Regions from separate parts of the Parashewanella sp. 2304DJ23-3 genome, predicted to be linked through region 2. Evidence: predicted binding sites of a transcription regulator. Region 2 holds the regulator's gene; the other holds the start of a gene.
The links. The regulator LexA, encoded in region 2, represses DNA repair genes until DNA is damaged. The targets are predictions, from matches to a motif close to TACTGTATNNNNATACAGTA.
Positions count from the first base shown of each region.

Region 1: the regulator LexA is predicted to act here: its motif matches at 4,122-4,141, upstream of recG (ATP-dependent DNA helicase RecG).

Region 1 covers NZ_JBWQOH010000001.1:1,032,194-1,037,650, forward strand. The annotation lists gene AC1EU2_RS04525 (HpcH/HpaI aldolase/citrate lyase family protein) at 1-155, opposite strand, end outside; gene AC1EU2_RS04530 (diacylglycerol kinase) at 393-776, shown strand; gene AC1EU2_RS04535 (DEAD/DEAH box helicase) at 869-2,152, shown strand; gene AC1EU2_RS04540 (peroxiredoxin-like family protein) at 2,225-2,863, shown strand; gene AC1EU2_RS04545 (N-acetyltransferase family protein) at 2,922-3,443, shown strand; gene AC1EU2_RS04550 (hypothetical protein) at 3,562-3,945, shown strand; gene recG (ATP-dependent DNA helicase RecG) at 4,158-5,457, shown strand, end outside.
Region 2 covers NZ_JBWQOH010000011.1:13,033-27,352, reverse strand. The annotation lists gene AC1EU2_RS16135 (efflux RND transporter permease subunit) at 1-1,966, shown strand, start outside; gene AC1EU2_RS16130 (ribonuclease T2 family protein) at 2,054-3,058, shown strand; gene AC1EU2_RS16125 (hypothetical protein) at 3,223-3,675, shown strand; gene AC1EU2_RS16120 (aromatic amino acid transport family protein) at 3,704-4,951, opposite strand; gene plsB (glycerol-3-phosphate 1-O-acyltransferase PlsB) at 4,952-7,396, opposite strand; gene lexA (transcriptional repressor LexA) at 7,554-8,168, shown strand; gene AC1EU2_RS16105 (SulA-like leucine-rich domain-containing protein) at 8,165-8,644, shown strand; partial or broken gene coxB (cytochrome c oxidase subunit II) at 9,113-10,216, shown strand; gene ctaD (cytochrome c oxidase subunit I) at 10,251-11,870, shown strand; gene AC1EU2_RS16090 (cytochrome c oxidase assembly protein) at 11,872-12,468, shown strand; gene AC1EU2_RS16085 (cytochrome c oxidase subunit 3) at 12,465-13,340, shown strand; gene AC1EU2_RS16080 (DUF2909 domain-containing protein) at 13,369-13,587, opposite strand; gene AC1EU2_RS16075 (SURF1 family protein) at 13,634-14,320, shown strand, end outside.

The DNA.
Region 1 (5,457 bases), on a different contig from region 2:
CGTGCTTCTTCTTTATGCTCTTTAGAAACCGCATCTTCAAGATCAAGCACAACACCGTCGGCATATTGTATAGATTGTGCTTTTTTAAAACGTTCAGGTTTATTTGCAGGGGTAAACAACAAACTGGTACATAAATGGGTAACGTAAGAAATCATATGGAAAACTCCAAACCGATACGGACAGTGAAACGAAAAGTAAAAAATCGCCAATATCAACTCTTGAGGAAGTAGTCGTCATCTATTTGTTGCGTATTAAACTAGCATTGAGAATGTGTATGAGTGCTGTATCAAAACAGTGCAAAATAAATAATTCATAAAGCCTTCACTTAAATAAACTATTCTTGGTTCATTAGTTTTTTTCACCGCAGCTTTTATTTTGGGGGCTAAATCTTAATGACCCTTTTTGATAGTACTAACAAACCGACGGGGCTGGCCCGGCTTAAACTTGCTTTTGTTAATTCAATAAAAGGATTTAAATGGCTGATCGCCAATGAATCCGCTTTCAAACAAGAAATGCTCTTGCTTATCGCAACGATACTGATTGTATGCATTTGGAACATTTCCGTTTATGAAAAGCTCCTACTTTTGAGCACGGCGTTATTAGTGATATTTGCTGAAATCATTAATACTGCAATTGAAGTCGTGGTTGATAGGATCAGTTATGAAATAAACCCTCTATCAGGGCTTGCCAAAGACTTAGGCTCAGCAGGCGTACTGGTATCCTTAATCATCTGTGGGATATCTTGGCTAGCCGTAGTCTACAGTAATATTCTTTAAAGGTTATTTGATGTTCTAAATAGCCATATCTGGCGCTATTCTGGTATAATCCGCCGCCGTTCTGGTTTTTGGGTTATTTTAAGGTTATTGCTATGAACTTTGAGTCATTTAGTTTTCCATCTGAATTGTTGCAAGCAGTAGCTGATTGCGGCTATAAAACGTTGACGCCTATTCAACAAAAAGCGATTCCAGCTATTCGTCGAGGCAATGATGTTATTGCGAATGCTCAAACAGGAACAGGCAAAACAGCAGCCTTTTCTCTGCCTATTTTGCAAAAGCTTGTCGAGAACCCTAAGCCTGTAGAAAAAGCCAATGCCAGAGCATTAGTGCTTGTCCCTACCCGTGAACTCGCTGCTCAAGTAGCAGAAAATATTGCGGCTTATAGCAAGCATTTACCTTTGAGTTTAGTAACCGTCTATGGCGGTATAAAGTCAGCCCCTCAAACGGACAAATTACGACAAGGTGTTGATATTATTGTCGCAACACCGGGTCGTTTACTTGAGCATTTGACAGCAGGTAATATCAGTCTGGCGAATATTGAGTTTCTTGTTTTAGATGAAGCTGATCGCATATTAGATATGGGGTTCAGTGCTGATATTCAAAAGATTCTGCAAACTACTAATAATGAAAAGCAAAGTATGCTGTTTTCAGCGACTTTTTCGAGTGCAGTAAACCGTCTTGCCAACGAACTAATGAATAAGCCACAGGTTATTAGTGTTGATAAGCAAAACACAACGGCAGAAACAATTAGCCAAGTTGTATATCCAGTTGAGCAACGTCGTAAACGCGAACTTCTCTCTGAGCTTATTGGTAAAAAGAACTGGAGTAAGATTCTCGTTTTCAGTGCAACACGTGAAGACTCTGACCGCTTAAACAAAGAGTTAAACCTTGATGGAATTCCATCTAAAGTGATTCATGGCGAAAAAAACCAAGGCAGCCGCCGTCGCGCTTTACGTGAATTTGAAGAAGGTAAGTTAAAAGTATTGGTGTCAACGGAAGTTGCAGCTCGTGGCCTTGATATTCAAGAACTTGAATACGTAGTTAACTTTGATATGCCATTTTTAGCTGAAGATTACGTACACCGAATCGGCCGTACAGGTCGTGCAGGTAAATCTGGCGTCGCAATTTCATTTGTGAGCCGCGAAGAAGAACGCATTCTAAAGGATATTGAAAAGCTCATCGGCCAAAAAATTCGCCGTATCATGGTGCCAGGCTATGAAGTCAGTAACCGCGACTTGTTATTGAAGCAACTGCAAAAACGCCGAAGCTTCAGTAAGAAACGTGAACGCACGGATAATGTTCGTGAACAAGTTGTTGCTGAGAAAAACCTTTCAGGGCGCCGTGTAAAACTCAATGCGACTAAAAAAGCGAAATAAATGAAATAAATGCTCTATTGGGCAGGTCTTTGTTGATGATTTCGAAGTCAACAACAAAAAAGGATCTGTCCCATGCTACGACAAATTGTTGCAGCTTTTGCAATTATAATGAGCTTTAGTCTCGCTGCAAAACCTGTTGCCCTCTCTGATAATGATGTTGCGCCATTGCTTAATGGTCACGATATTCCAAATGTTACTCTGCAAGGTTTAGATGGCAAGCACGTCAATCTTCAAAACCTTGTTCAACAAAAACCAACCATATTCTTTTTCTATCGTGGCGGTTGGTGTCCATTTTGTAATATGCAAATGGGACAGTTACAAGGTATTCAACCAAAGCTTATCGAAATGGGTTTTCAATTAGTCGGTATTTCTCCTGATTCACCAGAAAAGCTGCGTAAATCGATGACCAAGAATAAGCTTGATTATATGTTGCTCTCTGATGCTGATAATAAAGCGGCACAAGCATTTGGCGTGGCGTTTTACACCAGCAAAAAGGTTACGGCTCGCTATGCACGTGTGCCTGATTTAAAAGAAAAGCTCGTTGATATTGGTAATGGCGATATGCGCATTATTCTGCCAGTTCCTGCTATTTTCTTGAGTGATAAATCGGGTCTGATTCACTTCCAATATGTGAACCCTAACTTCCGAGTTCGTGCAGAACCTGAATTGTTATTAACGGCAGCTAAACTCGTTGCAGACAAGCAAAAGTAATCGCTTTATCTTGCCATTTAAAAGATAATTGGCGTATTTTCTGTAACCTATAATTAATATGAAAATACGCCAAGCAACGATAAATGATCTCGCAACACTCGCTCAGCTAGAACAAACTCATCTTAACGCCGAACTGTCATCTAATTCAGAACAAATGCATGGCCAAGGGTTTAGCTTGAATGATCTTAAATCATTCCTAAATTATGGCTGGATAGTCGTTGCAGAGGTTAATTCAAACATCATTGGGTATGTCATAGCAGCAGATTGGAAGGCATTTAAACATTGGCCTATCTATAAAAGCATCCTCAAACACATATTACTTGAGCACCCTCAGTTTTCAGACAAAAACAGCTGCCAATATGGTCCTATCTGGATACATCAAGATCATCGAGGTCACTCTATCTTCGAGCAACTCGTGACTGAGATAAAACGGTTGAGCTCTAGCAAGTACCATCACATGATCACCTTTATTGCAGAAGAGAATCAACACTCTTACTTTGCTCACACTAAAAAAGGAAAAATGCAGGTACTGGACTTTTTTGAATTTAAAGATAGAGGTTATTATCTATTGTCCCTATAAAAAATAAATGTTTTAAAAACAACGTTATAAGCAGCTTTAATTTTACTCCAAAAAACGAATACCCCATACTGATCAGCACGATGGTAAGGTATAAAAAGCTATGGATTAAAGTATTATTATGTCTTTAACTTCAGATTATGTAACAAAATATTTAAGTGATAATCCTACAAGTTTATTTTCCAGAGGGACTGGTGATGGCGTGTATGTCTTAAATATTAATAATGAATACCTTTTCAACATTTTCTGCAGCAATAAAGAACATGATCGAGTAAATTCCGATTGGTTTGAGTATAAACCTATCTACGTCGAGCAAATGGTAGGCCCAATACAAGGATGGCTTAACTCTATAATCGATTTAATTAATGCTACCCCAAGTCAGAACAGCCAAGCTGTAAAAAAAGCATTAGAAGGATTTTATCCAATGAATTTAAAACAAAAAAGCTTTGCAAAAATCCATTCTGTTATAAGTAACCCTGATGAGATTCGAGAAACTAAATTATGAACACTGATGCTGTAATTGTTAAAGAACTGATTAATATTGAAACCCATGCAGTGCCTGATTATTTAGCCATTATTTCGCCAACCTATTAAGCTTGCCCTCATTAAAAAAATAGTCATTGTCTGTACTATTTAGTATGAATTTAATTTCAAATTGTCAAAGCCATCCATTCTGTTAATATATGTATAAATTCACAGTACTTGGATGCGAATATCTTGCAGCGATTGGATCAAATCCCAATAACCGAGCTCAAAGGAGTTGCAAAAAAGGTTGCCGAAAAACTCGACAAACTGAGTATCCACACGGTTCAAGATCTGTTGTTTCATTTACCTTTGCGCTATGAAGATCGCACTCGAATCTATCCGATTGTAGATTTAATGCCAGGAATGCACGGTACAATTCTCGCTGAAATTCAATCTTCTAAAATCATTTATGGGCGCAAACGTATGCTGACCTGTGATGTGAGAGATGAAACAGGTAGTTTGACGCTACGCTTTTTTAATTTTTCAGCCGCTCAACATAACTCCATGCTTAAAGGCCGTATGATTAAAGCCTATGGGGAGTTAAAAACAGGGAAATATCAGGCCGAAATCATCCACCCTGATTATCGAATTCAAAGCCCTGAACAACCCATTGATTTGGCAGAAACCTTAACGCCGATTTACCCTTCTACAGAGGGATTAAAACAGGCAAGTTGGATAAAGCTTACTGATCAAGCACTCGATATGCTTAAAGACGGTGGTCTTACTGAGTTATTACCTCCAGAATTAAGACCGAACCAAGTATCCTTAGCCGATGCGATTCGAACATTGCACCGACCGACCTGTGATGTATCACTACTTGATCTAGAAAACGGTACTCATCCAGCGCAACAACGTCTAGTGCAAGAAGAGTTGTTAGCGCATAACCTCAGTATGCTGAAACTGAGGCACAAAAGTAATCAAGATGCAGCGAAACCTCTTAGTGCTTCAGGCCAGTTACTAAATCCGTTTTTAAAAGAGTTACCATTCAAGCCGACGAATGCCCAGCAACGAGTCGTTGCCGAAATATGCCGGGACTTAGAACAAACATCACCCATGATGCGTTTAGTCCAAGGTGATGTGGGCTCTGGAAAGACTTTAGTCGCTGCACTAGCTGCATTACAAGTTATCGAAAATGGTTATCAAGTTGCATTGATGGCACCGACAGAACTGTTAGCAGAGCAGCATGCCAATAATTTTAAAGAATGGTTTGAACCTCTCGGATTAAGTGTCGGTTGGCTTGCAGGTAAATTAAAAGGAAAAGCAAGAGAGCAATCCTTGGAGAGCATTAAGAGTGGTAGTGCTCATATCATTATTGGCACTCACGCTATCTTTCAAGACTCTGTTGAATATAAAAACCTCGCCCTAACCATTATTGATGAACAACATCGCTTTGGTGTTCACCAGCGATTAGGCTTGAGAGAAAAGGGCGTACATCAAGGATTTTACCCTCATCAATTGATCATGACGGCGACACCAATCCCAAGAACCTTGG
Region 2 (14,320 bases):
CATCATGAGCCTAGGTGGGATTGCGATTGCCATAGGAGCGGTTGTAGATGGTGCGATTGTCATGGTCGAAAACTTCCATAAACACCGAGAGCATTTTGATACCGAATTTAAGCGCTTACCCAGTAAGCAAGAGCACTGGCATTTAGTGCTAAAATCGAGTACTGAAGTTGGGCCTGCTCTGTTCTTTTCATTATTGATCATTACGTTAAGCTTTGTCCCCGTGTTTGCATTGGAAGCCCAAGAAGGACGACTTTTCTCACCACTGGCATACACCAAAACCTTCGCAATGGCCGTAGCAGCGTTGCTCTCTATTACCCTAATACCCGTGTTAATTGGCTTTATTATTCGAGGTCGTATTCCTAAAGAAACCAACAATCCATTAAGCCGTTTTTTGATATTGCTGTATAAACCGATCATCAATAAGGTGCTTGAATTTCCTAAAGTCACCATTGGTATAGCGTTAGTTATTTTTGCCAGCAGTTGGTATCCGCTCAGCAAAAGTGGCTCTGAGTTTATGCCAGAACTGGATGAAGGTGATTTGTTATACATGCCCACGACACTACCAGGGATCAGCGCCGCAAAAGCGGGACAAATTCTGCAGCAAACCGATCGCCTGATCAGCACCCTACCTGAAGTAAAACGGGTATTTGGTAAAGTAGGTCGTGCAGATACCGCTACTGACCCAGCACCATTGACCATGATTGAAACCACCATCATGCTCAAACCAAAGACCGAGTGGCGTGCTGGTATGACGTTGGACAAGTTAATTAAAGAACTACAGCAAACGGTAAATATTCCAGGCTTAACGAATGCTTGGGTGCAACCAATAAAAACTCGTATTGATATGTTGTCTACAGGTATTAAAACCCCTGTGGGTTTAAAGATCAGTGGCGATGACGTGGCAACATTGGAGAAGCTCGGTCAACAAGTCGAAAAAGTCTTATCTCAACTTGACGGTACACGCTCTGTCTATGCAGAAAGAAGCAGTAGTGGTCGTTACCTCGATATCATACCGAAGCTGAATATTGCTGCTCGATACGGCATCAACCAACAACACATTCATGATGTTGTACGCTATGCCATCGGAGGAATGAAAGTATCAGATTCAATTCAAGGCACAGAACGTTACCCGATTAATGTCCGTTATCCGAGAAATGTTCGTGACAATATCGAAAAACTCAAACAGTTACCTATCGTCACTCAACAAGGTCACTTTTTACCGTTAAGTCAGGTTGCAGATATTAATATCAACCTTGGAGCGCCAATGATGAAAAGCGAAAATGGTCGCTTGATCAGTTGGGTGTTCGTTGATTTAGAGGACGTTTCTGTTGGTGAATATATTGATTCTGCGAAATCTGCATTAGACTCACAGATGAACGTACCTGCTCGCTATACCTATGAATTTGCAGGTCAATACGAGTATATGCAGCGAGTTAAAGATAAATTAGTCATGGTCATCCCTGCGACGTTAGTGATCATTTTCATTCTGCTGATCATGACCTTTGGACAGACACAACAAGCCTTAATTGTAATGTCGTCTTTGCCTTTTGCTTTGGTGGGCAGTGCTTGGTTGCTGTATGGCTTAGGTATGAATTTTTCAACCGCTACGGCAATAGGCATGATTGCCCTAACTGGTGTGGCCGCAGAATTTAGTGTGATTATGCTGTTATACCTAAATAACGCCATTGAAGATGCCAAAAGCCAAGGACGATTACATTCGCTATCGGATTTAAAACAAGCCATCACTCATGGTGCCGTCATGCGAATAAGACCAAAAGCGATGACAGTTGCGACCATTTTCTTTGGATTGTTACCTGTGATGTGGGGCGCTGGGTCAGGCAACGAAGTGATGAAAAACATTGCTGCTCCCATGATTGGTGGCATGGTAACCGCGCCAGTTTTATCGCTTTTGGTTCTACCGGCGCTGTATTTGCTCTTCAATAAGAATAAGCTGAATCAAAATTGACAACACTTACGAAAAAACAAAGGTAAAACAAGCATAACTGCAGAGTTATGCTAGTTTTACTACAACACAGGCAATTTAGTACTTACTATGATTAACTCACGGTTTATATTAGCTATTTCTGTTTTGAGTTGTTTTTCATTTTACGCAAATGCAGCACCTGCAACAGGAACGTTTACTGCAAATACCACTTGCCCTATGTATCAATCAGGAAATAAAAAAACAGATCCTGACGACTTACAAACTGAGGTAGGCAAACAATATCAAGTCGTAGAATATTTGGGTTCTCCTGATTCACCTACCCGCGTTAGAGTGAACATTCACCAAACGGCTTCACCTCTTCGTTGGGTATATACAAACTGTGGTACAGCTGATATAACCCCGTCAGTTACCCCACCATCAGATAATACTCCAGACTCTTCTAATTCAAGTTGCCGTCAAGCCAATACAATGGATTCATACGTCCTTGCCTTAACTTGGCAGCCAGGATTTTGTGCTTTTCATGGGAATGGAAAACCTGAATGTGCTGATTTAGACAAAGGTAAAAGTGGGCCAACAGCAAAAATTTGGTCCTTACATGGGCTCTGGCCAAATAAAGCTCAGTGTGGCACGAAATATGGTTTCTGTGGTGAAGAGACTCAAGAACCCTTTTCCGATATTACTCTTGATTCAAAAACCAAAGCGCAGCTCAATAAGTTAATGCCAAGTACGAATTATAATACATGGTTAGAAGATCATGAGTGGTGGAAACACGGGACATGCCAAGATAAATCTGCAGATGAATACTTTACGCTTGCAACATCTCTCGTTCAGCAGTTCAATAATAGTGATTTTTTTAACCATTATTTCAAAGCCAAAATTGGGAAAACGGTTTCCACCACCAGCTTCAATCAAGCTTTTGATCAAGCTTTTGGTGAGAACAGCCACCAATTCATCGCCCTAAAGTGCACATCTAACCAATTAGTCGAAATGGATATTCATTTACCTAAAGATATTGATAAAACTCAAACTTTAACAGATTTACTTTATCAGTCTACTGAAAAGTCTGACAGTTCTTGTCCAAGTTCATTCTTAATAAAAAGTGCAACTCACTAGTTCATTCTCAAGTGATTTAAGAAGTCTAACCTCCAAACATTATGTTGACACATTGTTAACATAATGTTTTTATCATCTCATAAGAAATTAAAGAAATATTTTAATTACATAAATATTCATCTTTAGAATGCAATTATAAAAATAATAAGTTTTGGATAATTTAAATGCTCACCTCTATTCTTTTAGCATCGGCAATTTCAGCTCAAGCTCAAACACACTGGCTCTACGAACATAAAATCGCAGAAAATCAATCACACCAAACCATAAACTTAACTGGCACTTCAGTAAATGGAGACTCAATGCAACTGATTTGCAAAGGGCATAAGCTAGAGTTCGTATTAACATTGATGGATGCTGATGATTTATCTGCGGAAGGAACAGCAATTGTTGATAATAATGAAAAAATATCATTAATTGGATTAAATGAAAGTTCGCAATTAACTGCTTATCGACGTGGCATTTGGGGAAATTGGGCCTTGTTGATTAATCAACTCAAATACGGGCAAAAAGTGACCTTCAACTTTTTTAATGGCAATGACCCCATTAGCACTGATTTTAATATCATTCAGGGTCAAAACTCCATTAAGAACCTAATGGAGTATTGCGGAAACTATTAGCAAATAGTTGATTGTGGGTGAAGCACAATCAACTAAATACTGGAAGTAAATTAAATAAATTGAAGATATGGCAAATAATTACGGCGATGCCAAATAACAGCACTAACCAAGGGATAAATGCACCACCGAAAACTCTGTAACCATTAGATGCGGGGAATAATTTTCTCACTTTCATTGCCATCAATGCAGGTATTACCGCTACAGAAATTGCACCAGCCAGTGCGGCATAACCAATGGCAAGAATAAACCCATCAGGAAAGAGTATTCCAAGAATCGTTGGTGGCACAAAGGTAACCATACCGGTCTTGATTCGTCCAACCCCAGAGTCATCAAAGCCAAATAAATCCGCTAAATAGTCAAAAAGCCCTAAGGTTACACCTAAGAATGACGATGCGACCGCTAAATTGGCAAACAGTGTCAATAGTTGGTTTAGTGTGTCATGAGAAATTTGAGATGTGAGTGCTCCTACAAGAACACCAATATTTCCACCTTGAGTGATAACTTCACTAAAACCACTGCGCTGGATATTACCCATGGTAACAACGAGCCAGCCAATATAAATGGTTAATGCGAGGCTGGTACCAACCAATACAGCTCTAACAACATGTTTAGCCGATTTATCATAAAATTTAACGAGGCTTGGAATAACTCCTTGATAACCAAAACTGGCTAAACCTACAGGCAGTGCAGCTAAAATATAAGGTGCATATTCGGATTGTCCATCTGGCATCCACAAATTGCTCGGTTCAACTTCGATCAATAAATTACTGGTAGCAAGCAAAAAGGTAATCACCATACCACCAAGCATGATGGTAGATATCCGGCTCACATGCTTAGTACCAATAATCACAATGGCTGCTAAGATCACAGAAAAAATTAACGCCGCCATTTGATTAGAAACGGTGATATCCAACGTCGACAAACTGTGATTTACAATTGAACCACCGCCACTGACATAAGCATAGGTCAATACATACAATAAGAATGTGACGGAAACACCACTCAATACACGCCAAAATGGGCCTAATATACGACTGGTTAAGCTATCAAAGCTAACACCTGCTTCGTAGTGAAGGTTAGCTTCCAGTAGCAGTAAACCTCCCATTACCATGCAAAACCAAACGCCAATCAACATCAACACAGAGTAACTGAACCACATCCCTGCACCAACAACGGGTAAAGAAAACATCCCCGCCCCAACGGCTGTCCCAGCCACTATCATCGCGCCACCAATAATTGATGGATGTTTCTTTGTCTCAATGTTAGATGCTGTCATTTAGCTATTTTTCTCCGCTTCTACATTTTGAGTCTGCTGTACTCCTGTAACAACCGTTTGACGTACTTGTGCATCAAGTAATGAGGTTAATGCGTTACTCAGCTGAATGATGGTATCTTTTTTCTCTGACTGACCCAGTAAATCCATATCTTTTAGCTTGACCGTTAATGACGCATAAAGTTTTCGATCATAAAACTCAGGGGCAGAAATACCGTGTAATGGTCCCATATGTTTTGCTAACTGATGGCTTTCTCGCTCTAAATCACTTCTTTCAATTTTTGGCTGCAAGCTCAGTAAATTAAAGATAATGGCATAACGCTTTAGCATCTCACTGCTTGTACTGGCCAGTAAATGAAGCTGCCCTTGATGCTCATCACTCGCAACCAATCGATGTTCGTCTTCCAAAATAATGTTTTCATCAAGCATTGAATCAATCAGCTGATGAATATAATTTTTTAAATTTGGTGTTTCGACAAATAACTCAGCTTGTATTAGCGGAAAAATTTGCTCGATAAACTGAACGACTTTCTCTCTTGTTGGCTGAGACTCTCTGATGATCAAGGTCGCAATTAATGATGGCACCATAAATAAGTGAACAATATTATTACGATAGTAAGTCATATTGAGGGCCTGAGTATCATCTAAAGAAATGATATCACCGAGAGGATCAGGCTCTACAGCAAACTTATTTAACTCTAATGCTTGAGAAATCAAGACCTCAACATCACCTTCAGGTACCGTCGAAAACTGTGTGTACGGTACTTTAGTTAACAGCTTTAGATAAAAATCTAATTGCTGTTTAATGGTTTCTTTTTCTAAAGACTTTTGCTCCGATGCAAGCACAATTAAGCTCATCAATGAAATAGAGCTCACTGCAGTAGCGCCGTTAATTTTTGTCATCACTTTATTCGCTAAGCTGTTTACAGCTGGCGTTAACCAAGTTGGTTTTTGCTCTGGATCTTGAGCGATAAGCTCTCGCCACTCAGGTTCAATTTGTGATAAATGTTGCTGAACATTGATTGGCTCACCGAAGTTCACATAGCCTTGACCAAAATTTCCAAGCTTCCTGATGGCAGCAAAAACTTGCCAGACGGATTCTTTTTGCTTTTTCTTACCACTAAGTTCCTTGTGGTAAGTTGCAACTTCCATGACATGATCGTATCCAAGATACACTGGGACCAAGGTTACAGGTCGTTCGATGCCTCGAAGCACACTGCTTACCGTCATCGCTAACATACCCGTTTTAGGGTTGAGTAGACGTCCTGTGCGAGAGCGACCACCTTCGGTGAAATACTCTACTGAATAGCCTTTATTAAAAAGTAGATCGAGGTAGCCTTTAAAAACGGCGGTATACAATTTATTGCCATTAAAGCTGCGTCGAATAAAGAAGGCGCCACCTTTGCGGAACATTGGGCCTGCCGGCCAAAAGTTAAGGTTAATACCAGCAGCAATATGCGGAGGCACCATGCCTTCATAATAAAGGATATATGAAAGCAACAGGTAATCCATGTGACTACGATGACACGGCACATACACAATTTCATGACCATCGTGATGCAGCTGACGTACGAGTTCAGCTCCACGAATATTAATGCCTTTATACAGCTTATTCCATAACCATGTCAGTAACCGCTCAGCAATACGAACTAAGCTATCTGAATAGTTTGCTGCGATTTCATCAAGATAATTCTCAGCATTGGCTTTCGCTTCTTGCTTTGAGATTTTTTTACTGGCCGCTTGTTCATTAATGGCTTTTTGAATGCTTTCTGAATTCAAAAGCTCTTTAAACATTACTTGACGATTTGGCAAATCAGGCCCAGTCATCACTTTTCTTTGGCGGCGAAAATGAACTCGCGCAACACGTGCAAGTTTATGAGCAATTCGTTCGTCACTTCCATGCTCATCCGCCATATAGCGCAATGAAACAGCATTAGAAAATTGAATAAAATTATGACGGCCTAAAAACAGAATCATTAGGCACTTGCGTAACCACGTTGGGCTTTCACGCTCTAGCACCGCCGCTTTCATCGTGTCATCTTCTTTGCCTGGTATTCTTCCCCAATACATACTGACAGGTAATAGCTGAACATCCAGAGACGAATCTTGCTGGTGTAAATTTAACAACTGCTTAAAGTTGCCTAAAAAAACATTCGTTTTTGATGCCTTGCCTATCATAGGCTTTGCAGGTGCCAAACAGACAACCCTTGGCACTGATTCGTTTTTGATTTGAATATCATCATACGGGCTAGGCAAGCCCAGTGATTCTGTTACTTCACTTAACGCTGAAATATCACTCACCGACTCAGTTTTCATCACGTAAACAATCGGTCTATCGGCATCTAAATTGAGATCAGAAAATGGTTGCTGAGGGACAACGACGGTATGAACAAACCAATTTTGCACTGTACGAAGTGCCTTAAAAAACCAGGAATTATGCTTAGTCATTCTTCTACTTAGCGCTTGAAATATAAAAGAGTCAAAACGCTAGGATATCAAACTTATAGCAAATAACCTAAACAGGATTGCTTAATTATTGGTTGCACACAGGACTTTACTGTATATAATAACAGTAACTGTATAAGCGAACAGCGAGTGTGTAGAAATGAGACCTTTAACTGCCAGACAAGCCGAGATTTTAGAACTTATTCGTCTGAATATTTCTGAAACAGGCATGCCTCCTACCCGAGCGGAGATAGCAAAACGTTTAGGCTTTCGCAGTGCTAACGCCGCTGAAGAGCATCTAAAAGCCTTAGCCAAAAAAGGTTATATAGAAATCATACCAGGCACATCACGTGGTATCCGTCTATCTCAAGAACTTGAGGTTCAAGATGGTCTACCTTTGATCGGACAAGTCGCTGCAGGTGAACCAATACTGGCTCAAGAGCATGTTGAGCAATATTATCAAGTTGATGGCAACCTGTTTAAACCCGGTGCAGACTTCTTATTGCGCGTTAAAGGCGACAGTATGAAAGATATTGGCATTTTGGAAGGTGATTTACTTGCTGTTCATAAACAACAACAAGCATCAAATGGTCAAGTTGTTGTTGCTCGTGTTGAAGATGACGTCACTGTGAAGCGCTTTGAACAGAAAGGCAACGTCGTTTATCTTCATGCCGAAAATGAAGAATATCAGCCCATTGAAATTGATTTAAGCTTCCAACAACTCTCTATCGAAGGCTTAGCTGTCGGTGTGATAAGAAACGGGGAGTGGCTATGATAGTTCGCTCTTCTGCAACATCTCACCCTGGTGTTTGGGTTCAGCCAGACACCCTGTACTCAGATCAAATTCAGAGCATTCAAACGCTCCAAATTAAAAGCAGCGGTGAGCAAGAGCTGATCGCATTAAGCTCTGAACTTGCCACATTAAGCCATCAGGGTCGTTGGATTGTTCTCATAAACCCTAATCATAATAATTATAAATCCATCCTAGCCCAGTCGGGTGTAAAAATGGATCGTGTTTTATTGGTTCATACCAAAGATGATGTTGAAGCACTGTGGGCGTTAGAAAAGGCACTCACCAACGGCACAAGTAGTGCTGTTATTTGTTGGACATCAACACTCGATCAACGAGATATTCGTCGATTAGAACTCGTCAGTAAATCCGCTTGTGCCAAAGGTATGATTCTCCAGTCTGGTTCTGAGTTAAACTCGCAACCTCATTCAATCTTGCCTCGAAAAAGATCATTTCATTAACAAATTCATGGACATTAAACTCACACCAACAATCTCCTTTTACATTCGCAAAAATAAAAAATTAACTAATATTTCATCTAATTACATGAAACATGATCTTGATCAATCTTTAAACAGCAAGTAATGTAGAGTGAGTAACTAATCTTAAATTGTTACAAAAATGCGAAATTTTTCGCTTAACAAACATTCGAATTAACGACCCTGTTTTATAAAGTTGATATCTCAAATTTTAATTTGAGTAAATTCAGCAGTAAGCGCACGAGTGGTATACACCCAGAGCCGTAAACAGATTTACTGGATGACCGACCTGCTAGTCATTAGCGATTGAGTCAACGAAAACAACAACACCACCATTGCACTTTGATATCGATAAGCTTTTTTAGGGAACTGAAAAGTTAGCATGGAGCTAAGTATTAACGTGTGACTTTTCTTTGTAGTTGCTTTTGCAATTGGCAGAGGAGACGTCTAGTGAAGCAATTGTTGTATTGTATGTTAGCGGCTTTCTTGACCCCATCAGTATGGGCTGAAGAAATGCGCTTTAACATGACTCAAGGGGTAACAGAAATAAGTCATAAGGTATATCACCTACATATGACGATTTTTTACATCTGTTGCGTAATCGGGGTAATTGTCTTTGGCATTATGATTTATGCCATGATCAAGCACCGCAAATCAAAGGGTGCAGTCGCTGCGAATTTTCACGAAAGTACTAAAGTGGAAATTTTGTGGACAATCATTCCATTTATTATTCTTATCAGTATGGCAATTCCAGCAACAAAAACACTTGTTGCAATGGAAGATCCTAGTGACTCTGATTTGACCGTAAAAATTACGGGTTCGCAGTGGAAATGGCACTACGACTATTTCGACAAGGGTGTTAGCTTTTATAGCTTATTAACGACACCTCAGGATGAAATCGACAACAAAAAAGATAAAGATGAGCATTACTTGCTTGAAGTGGATAAACCACTTGTTCTCCCTACAGACCGAAAAATCCGCTTCTTAGTCACTTCTGACGACGTCATTCATTCTTGGTGGATGCCAGCATTCGCCGTTAAAAAAGATGCAAACCCTGGTTTTATCAATGAAACCTGGGCAAAAATTGACGAAGAAGGAACGTATCGTGGCCAGTGTACTGAGCTCTGCGGTAAAGGCCACGGGTTTATGCCTATCGTTGTCAAAGCCGTTTCTGGTGAAGAATTTGATAGATGGATAATCACCCAAAAAGACGAAGCTAAAAAAGCCAAAGCGCAAGCTAAAGCTTCACTGTCTAAAACGCTTTCTAAAGACGAGCTCTATGCCAAAGGTGAAAAGGTTTACACGGCTCACTGCGCCGTCTGCCACCAGCCAAATGGTATGGGACTTCCTGGTGTATTCCCACACTTAAAGGGCAGCCCTGTTGCCACCGGGCCTGTACATGATCATATCTATATCGTGACGCACGGTTTCCCAGGTTCTGCGATGCCAGCTTTTGACAAACAGCTTACAGCTGAAGAGATTGCGGCAGTCATTACCTACGAGCGAAATGCGTGGGGCAACAATACTGGCGACGCAGTGCAAGCTGCTGATGTCGTAAAAGTAGAAAAGCAAAAGTAGGGGAAATAGCATGACAACATTAAACCCTCAAAATGATCAGCTTGAAACAGAGCCAAACTCTGAACATCATGACGATCATTCGCATCATCAGCCACCAAAGGGCCTAATGCGATGGGTGCTAACCACCAACCATAAAGATATTGGTACTTTATATCTGTGGTTAAGTTTTATTATGTTTTTAACCGGCGGATCAATGGCAATGGTGATCCGTGCTGAATTATTTGAGCCCGGTTTGCAATTGGTTGAGCCTAACTTCTTTAACCAAATGACCACAGTTCATGGATTAATCATGGTGTTTGGGGCCGTAATGCCTGCCTTCACAGGACTTGCTAACTGGCTAATTCCCATGATGATCGGTGCGCCAGACATGGCACTACCCAGAATGAACAATCTCAGCTTTTGGATTCTACCGTTTGCGTTTTTGATCCTGTTAAGCTCGTTATTTATGGAGGGAGGAGGGCCAAACTTTGGTTGGACTTTCTATGCACCACTCTCTACCCACTACAGTGGGGATAGCACAGCACTCTTTGTGTTTTCCATCCACATCATGGGGATAAGTTCGATAATGGGCGCCATTAACGTCATTGTCACTATTATCAATTTAAGAGCACCAGGCATGACATGGATGAAGTTACCGTTATTCGTCTGGACTTGGTTAATTACTGCCTTTTTATTAATTGCAGTGATGCCTGTTCTTGCGGGTGCGGTCACAATGGTACTGACCGATAAGTTCTTTGGTACCAGCTTCTTTGATGCAGCAGGTGGTGGTGACCCGGTGATGTTCCAGCATATTTTCTGGTTCTTTGGTCACCCTGAAGTTTACATCATGATCTTACCGGCTTTCGGTATTGTCTCTGCCATCATCCCAACCTTTGCTCGTAAAAAGCTGTTTGGTTACTCATCAATGGTGTACGCCGTTGCCAGCATCGCAATTCTGTCGTTTTTAGTGTGGGCTCATCACATGTTTACTACAGGGATGCCGTTAGTCGCTGAACTGTTCTTCATGTACTGCACCATGTTAATTGCTGTTCCAACAGGAGTGAAGGTATTCAACTGGGTGGCGACCATGTGGAAAGGTTCGATTTCTTATGAACCTCCTATGCTTTGGGCCATTGCTTTCGTGATTCTATTCACGATAGGTGGTTTTTCAGGTTTGATGCTGGCAATGACACCGGCTGACTTCCAATACCATGACACCTACTTTGTAGTTGCCCACTTCCACTATGTACTCGTGACAGGAGCCGTATTCTCGATTATGGCGGCGGCCTATTACTGGTTACCAAAGTGGACAGGACATATGTACAACCACACCCTAGCTAAATGGCATTTCTGGTGCTCGTTGATTTCAGTGAATGTATTGTTCTTCCCAATGCACTTTGTCGGACTGGCTGGCATGCCACGCCGTATACCGGATTACAATATTCAATTTGCCAACATCAATGAAGTGGTTTCTATTGGTGGCTTTGCATTTGGTTTATCACAGTTACTGTTCTTAGTGCTGGTAATCAAGTGTATCCGAGGTGGTGAAAAAGCAGAGGCGAGATCGTGGGAAGGTGCTGAAGGCTTAGAGTGGGATATTCCAAGCCCTGCACCTTATCACTCGTTCACTACACCACCGGAGATAAAGTAATATGGCTGCAGACCCAAACATCAATCCAAAACATGGAAAGACATCCAATAAAAAGCTGGTCTTGTGGCTGATTGGCGGTTCAATTGCCATGTTCGGTTTTGGGTTTGCCTTAGTTCCACTGTACGACATCATGTGCCAAACACTTGGTATTAATGGAAAGACAGCAACCTCGGCGAAAGCATATACTGCTGAACAAGTTGTCGATAAAACCCGTTTAGTGAATATCGAATTCATGGCTCAAATCCCTCCCGGTATGAACTGGGAGTTTGGACCACAGGTGAATACAATGAAAGTTCACCCCGGTGAACTGATACGAACCAATTTCATTGCGAAAAATTTATCGTCTAGTGCTGCAGTTGGCCAAGCGGTACCCTCAGTATCGCCTGGGCAGGGAGCGCTGTATTTCCATAAAACTGAATGTTTTTGCTTTAACCAGCAACCACTTGCTGCTGGTGCGGACAGTGAACTACCCCTAATTTTCTTTATTGATCCAGATTTACCATCTTCAATAAATACTCTCACCCTTTCCTATACTTTGTTTGATGTTACAGCGTCTTCACAAGCAGCGTTAGCGAAAGTGCAAGGAGCAACACAATGAGTACCCATCAACATTATTATGTTCCAGCCCAGAGTGGCTGGCCAATTGTCGGGGCAATAGGGTTATTTTTAATGGCGTTTGGCGCCGGACACTTTATTGCAGAACTTGAAACTCACGCTAGTCCGATAGGCTTAATCGCTTTAGGTGCTGGCTTTTTAACGATTCTTTATTTGATGTACGGCTGGTTTAAAACCGTTATCAATGAATCGAATCAAGGTTTATATTCGCCACAAATGGATCGCTCTTTCCGTCAGGGAATGAGTTGGTTTATCTTTTCTGAAGTGATGTTTTTCGGTGCCTTTTTTGGCGCGCTGTTCTTCATCCGCATGTTTTCTGTGCCGTGGCTGGGTGGAGAATACCATTCGACTGCAACACATGAGGTTTTATGGCCGAATTTTGAAGCCATTTGGCCATTAACTACAACACCAAAAGGTGACACCACCCAAGCGATGCCTTGGCATGGTTTACCTTTGTATAACACCATTATCCTATTAATTTCTTCTGTAACACTGCACTTTGCACATGTTGCACTAGAAAAAGGTAAGCGTGGAGCGTTAAAAGCCTGGTTGTCGTTAACTATTTTACTTGGGCTTGGTTTCTTGTATCTACAAGTTCACGAATATATTCATGCGTATACCGAACTCGGTTTAACACTAGAGTCGGGCGTTTATGGTAATACTTTCTTCATGTTGACCGGATTCCATGGCCTTCACGTAACCATAGGTACCATTTTCTTAATTACTTTATTCATTAGGATCTTGAAAGGTCACTTTAAACCAGATAATCATTTTGCCTTCCAAGCTGGTAGTTGGTATTGGCACTTTGTTGATGTTGTCTGGCTGTGCCTATTTGTATTTGTGTACGTACTTTAATACATCAGCCACCAGCAGTTTTGGTGGCTTAGTAAGGCGTAGGGTTTGGATGAATCCAACCAAGCCCAATCGCTAAAATAAGCGCTATCACAACGAGTGCTGAAAGCATAACTCGACGCCCTAAATAACGACTCATAGATTGTTTGTTATCGCTTCTAACCATAATAAATAAGGCGCGGCCTAGATTAAAAATGATGAACAGTAGCAGTAAAACGAGTACAACTTTAAAAAGCAATAGGGTATCCACAGGGTCACCTCTCTCTAGGCTATTTAAAAGTAAGTTATTAGCCAGTGTGTTATTTCTTAGTCTACTCATATTATTAATAAAATTAGGTGCTTGGCAACTTAATCGTGGTTATGAGAAACAAGATATTGAACAACAGCTTATTCTGCGACAGCAATTACCCTCTCTCACAACTCAATCGTTGAGCCAACAGAAGAACTTTTCTGAGTTATTAGGTAGGCAACTTACCGTATCAGCCTCTCCAACAATCTCACCACTTATCGCTTTAGATAACCAAGTCAATCAAGGAAAGGTCGGCTATTTAATTTATCAACTGATGGAGATCACCCCTGAACAACCCGCCATATTGGTCGAACTTGGATTTATTCAGGCAAACCCGGATCGCAGTGAGCTTCCAACTGTGATTACGTATCAGCAGCAACAGTTTAAAGGGCGCTTATATTACCGAGAAAGCAACCCTATGAGTGATCAACTCCATCCAGAAATGGGACCCATGATTCGAATTCAAAACTTAAATATTGCTCAGTTATCGCAACAACTACAGCGAGCCTTGTTTCCTGTTGTACTTCAACCAGAAACTGTTGCGTTCGACGCTCAACATAAGCCACTCGCAAAACCTTGGCAGCCCATTCCAATGCCTGCAAAAAAACATTTTGGCTATGCCATGCAATGGTTTTCGATGGCAATTGCATTATTCATTATCGGCATCGTGTTATTAAAACCGATATTCACTTCT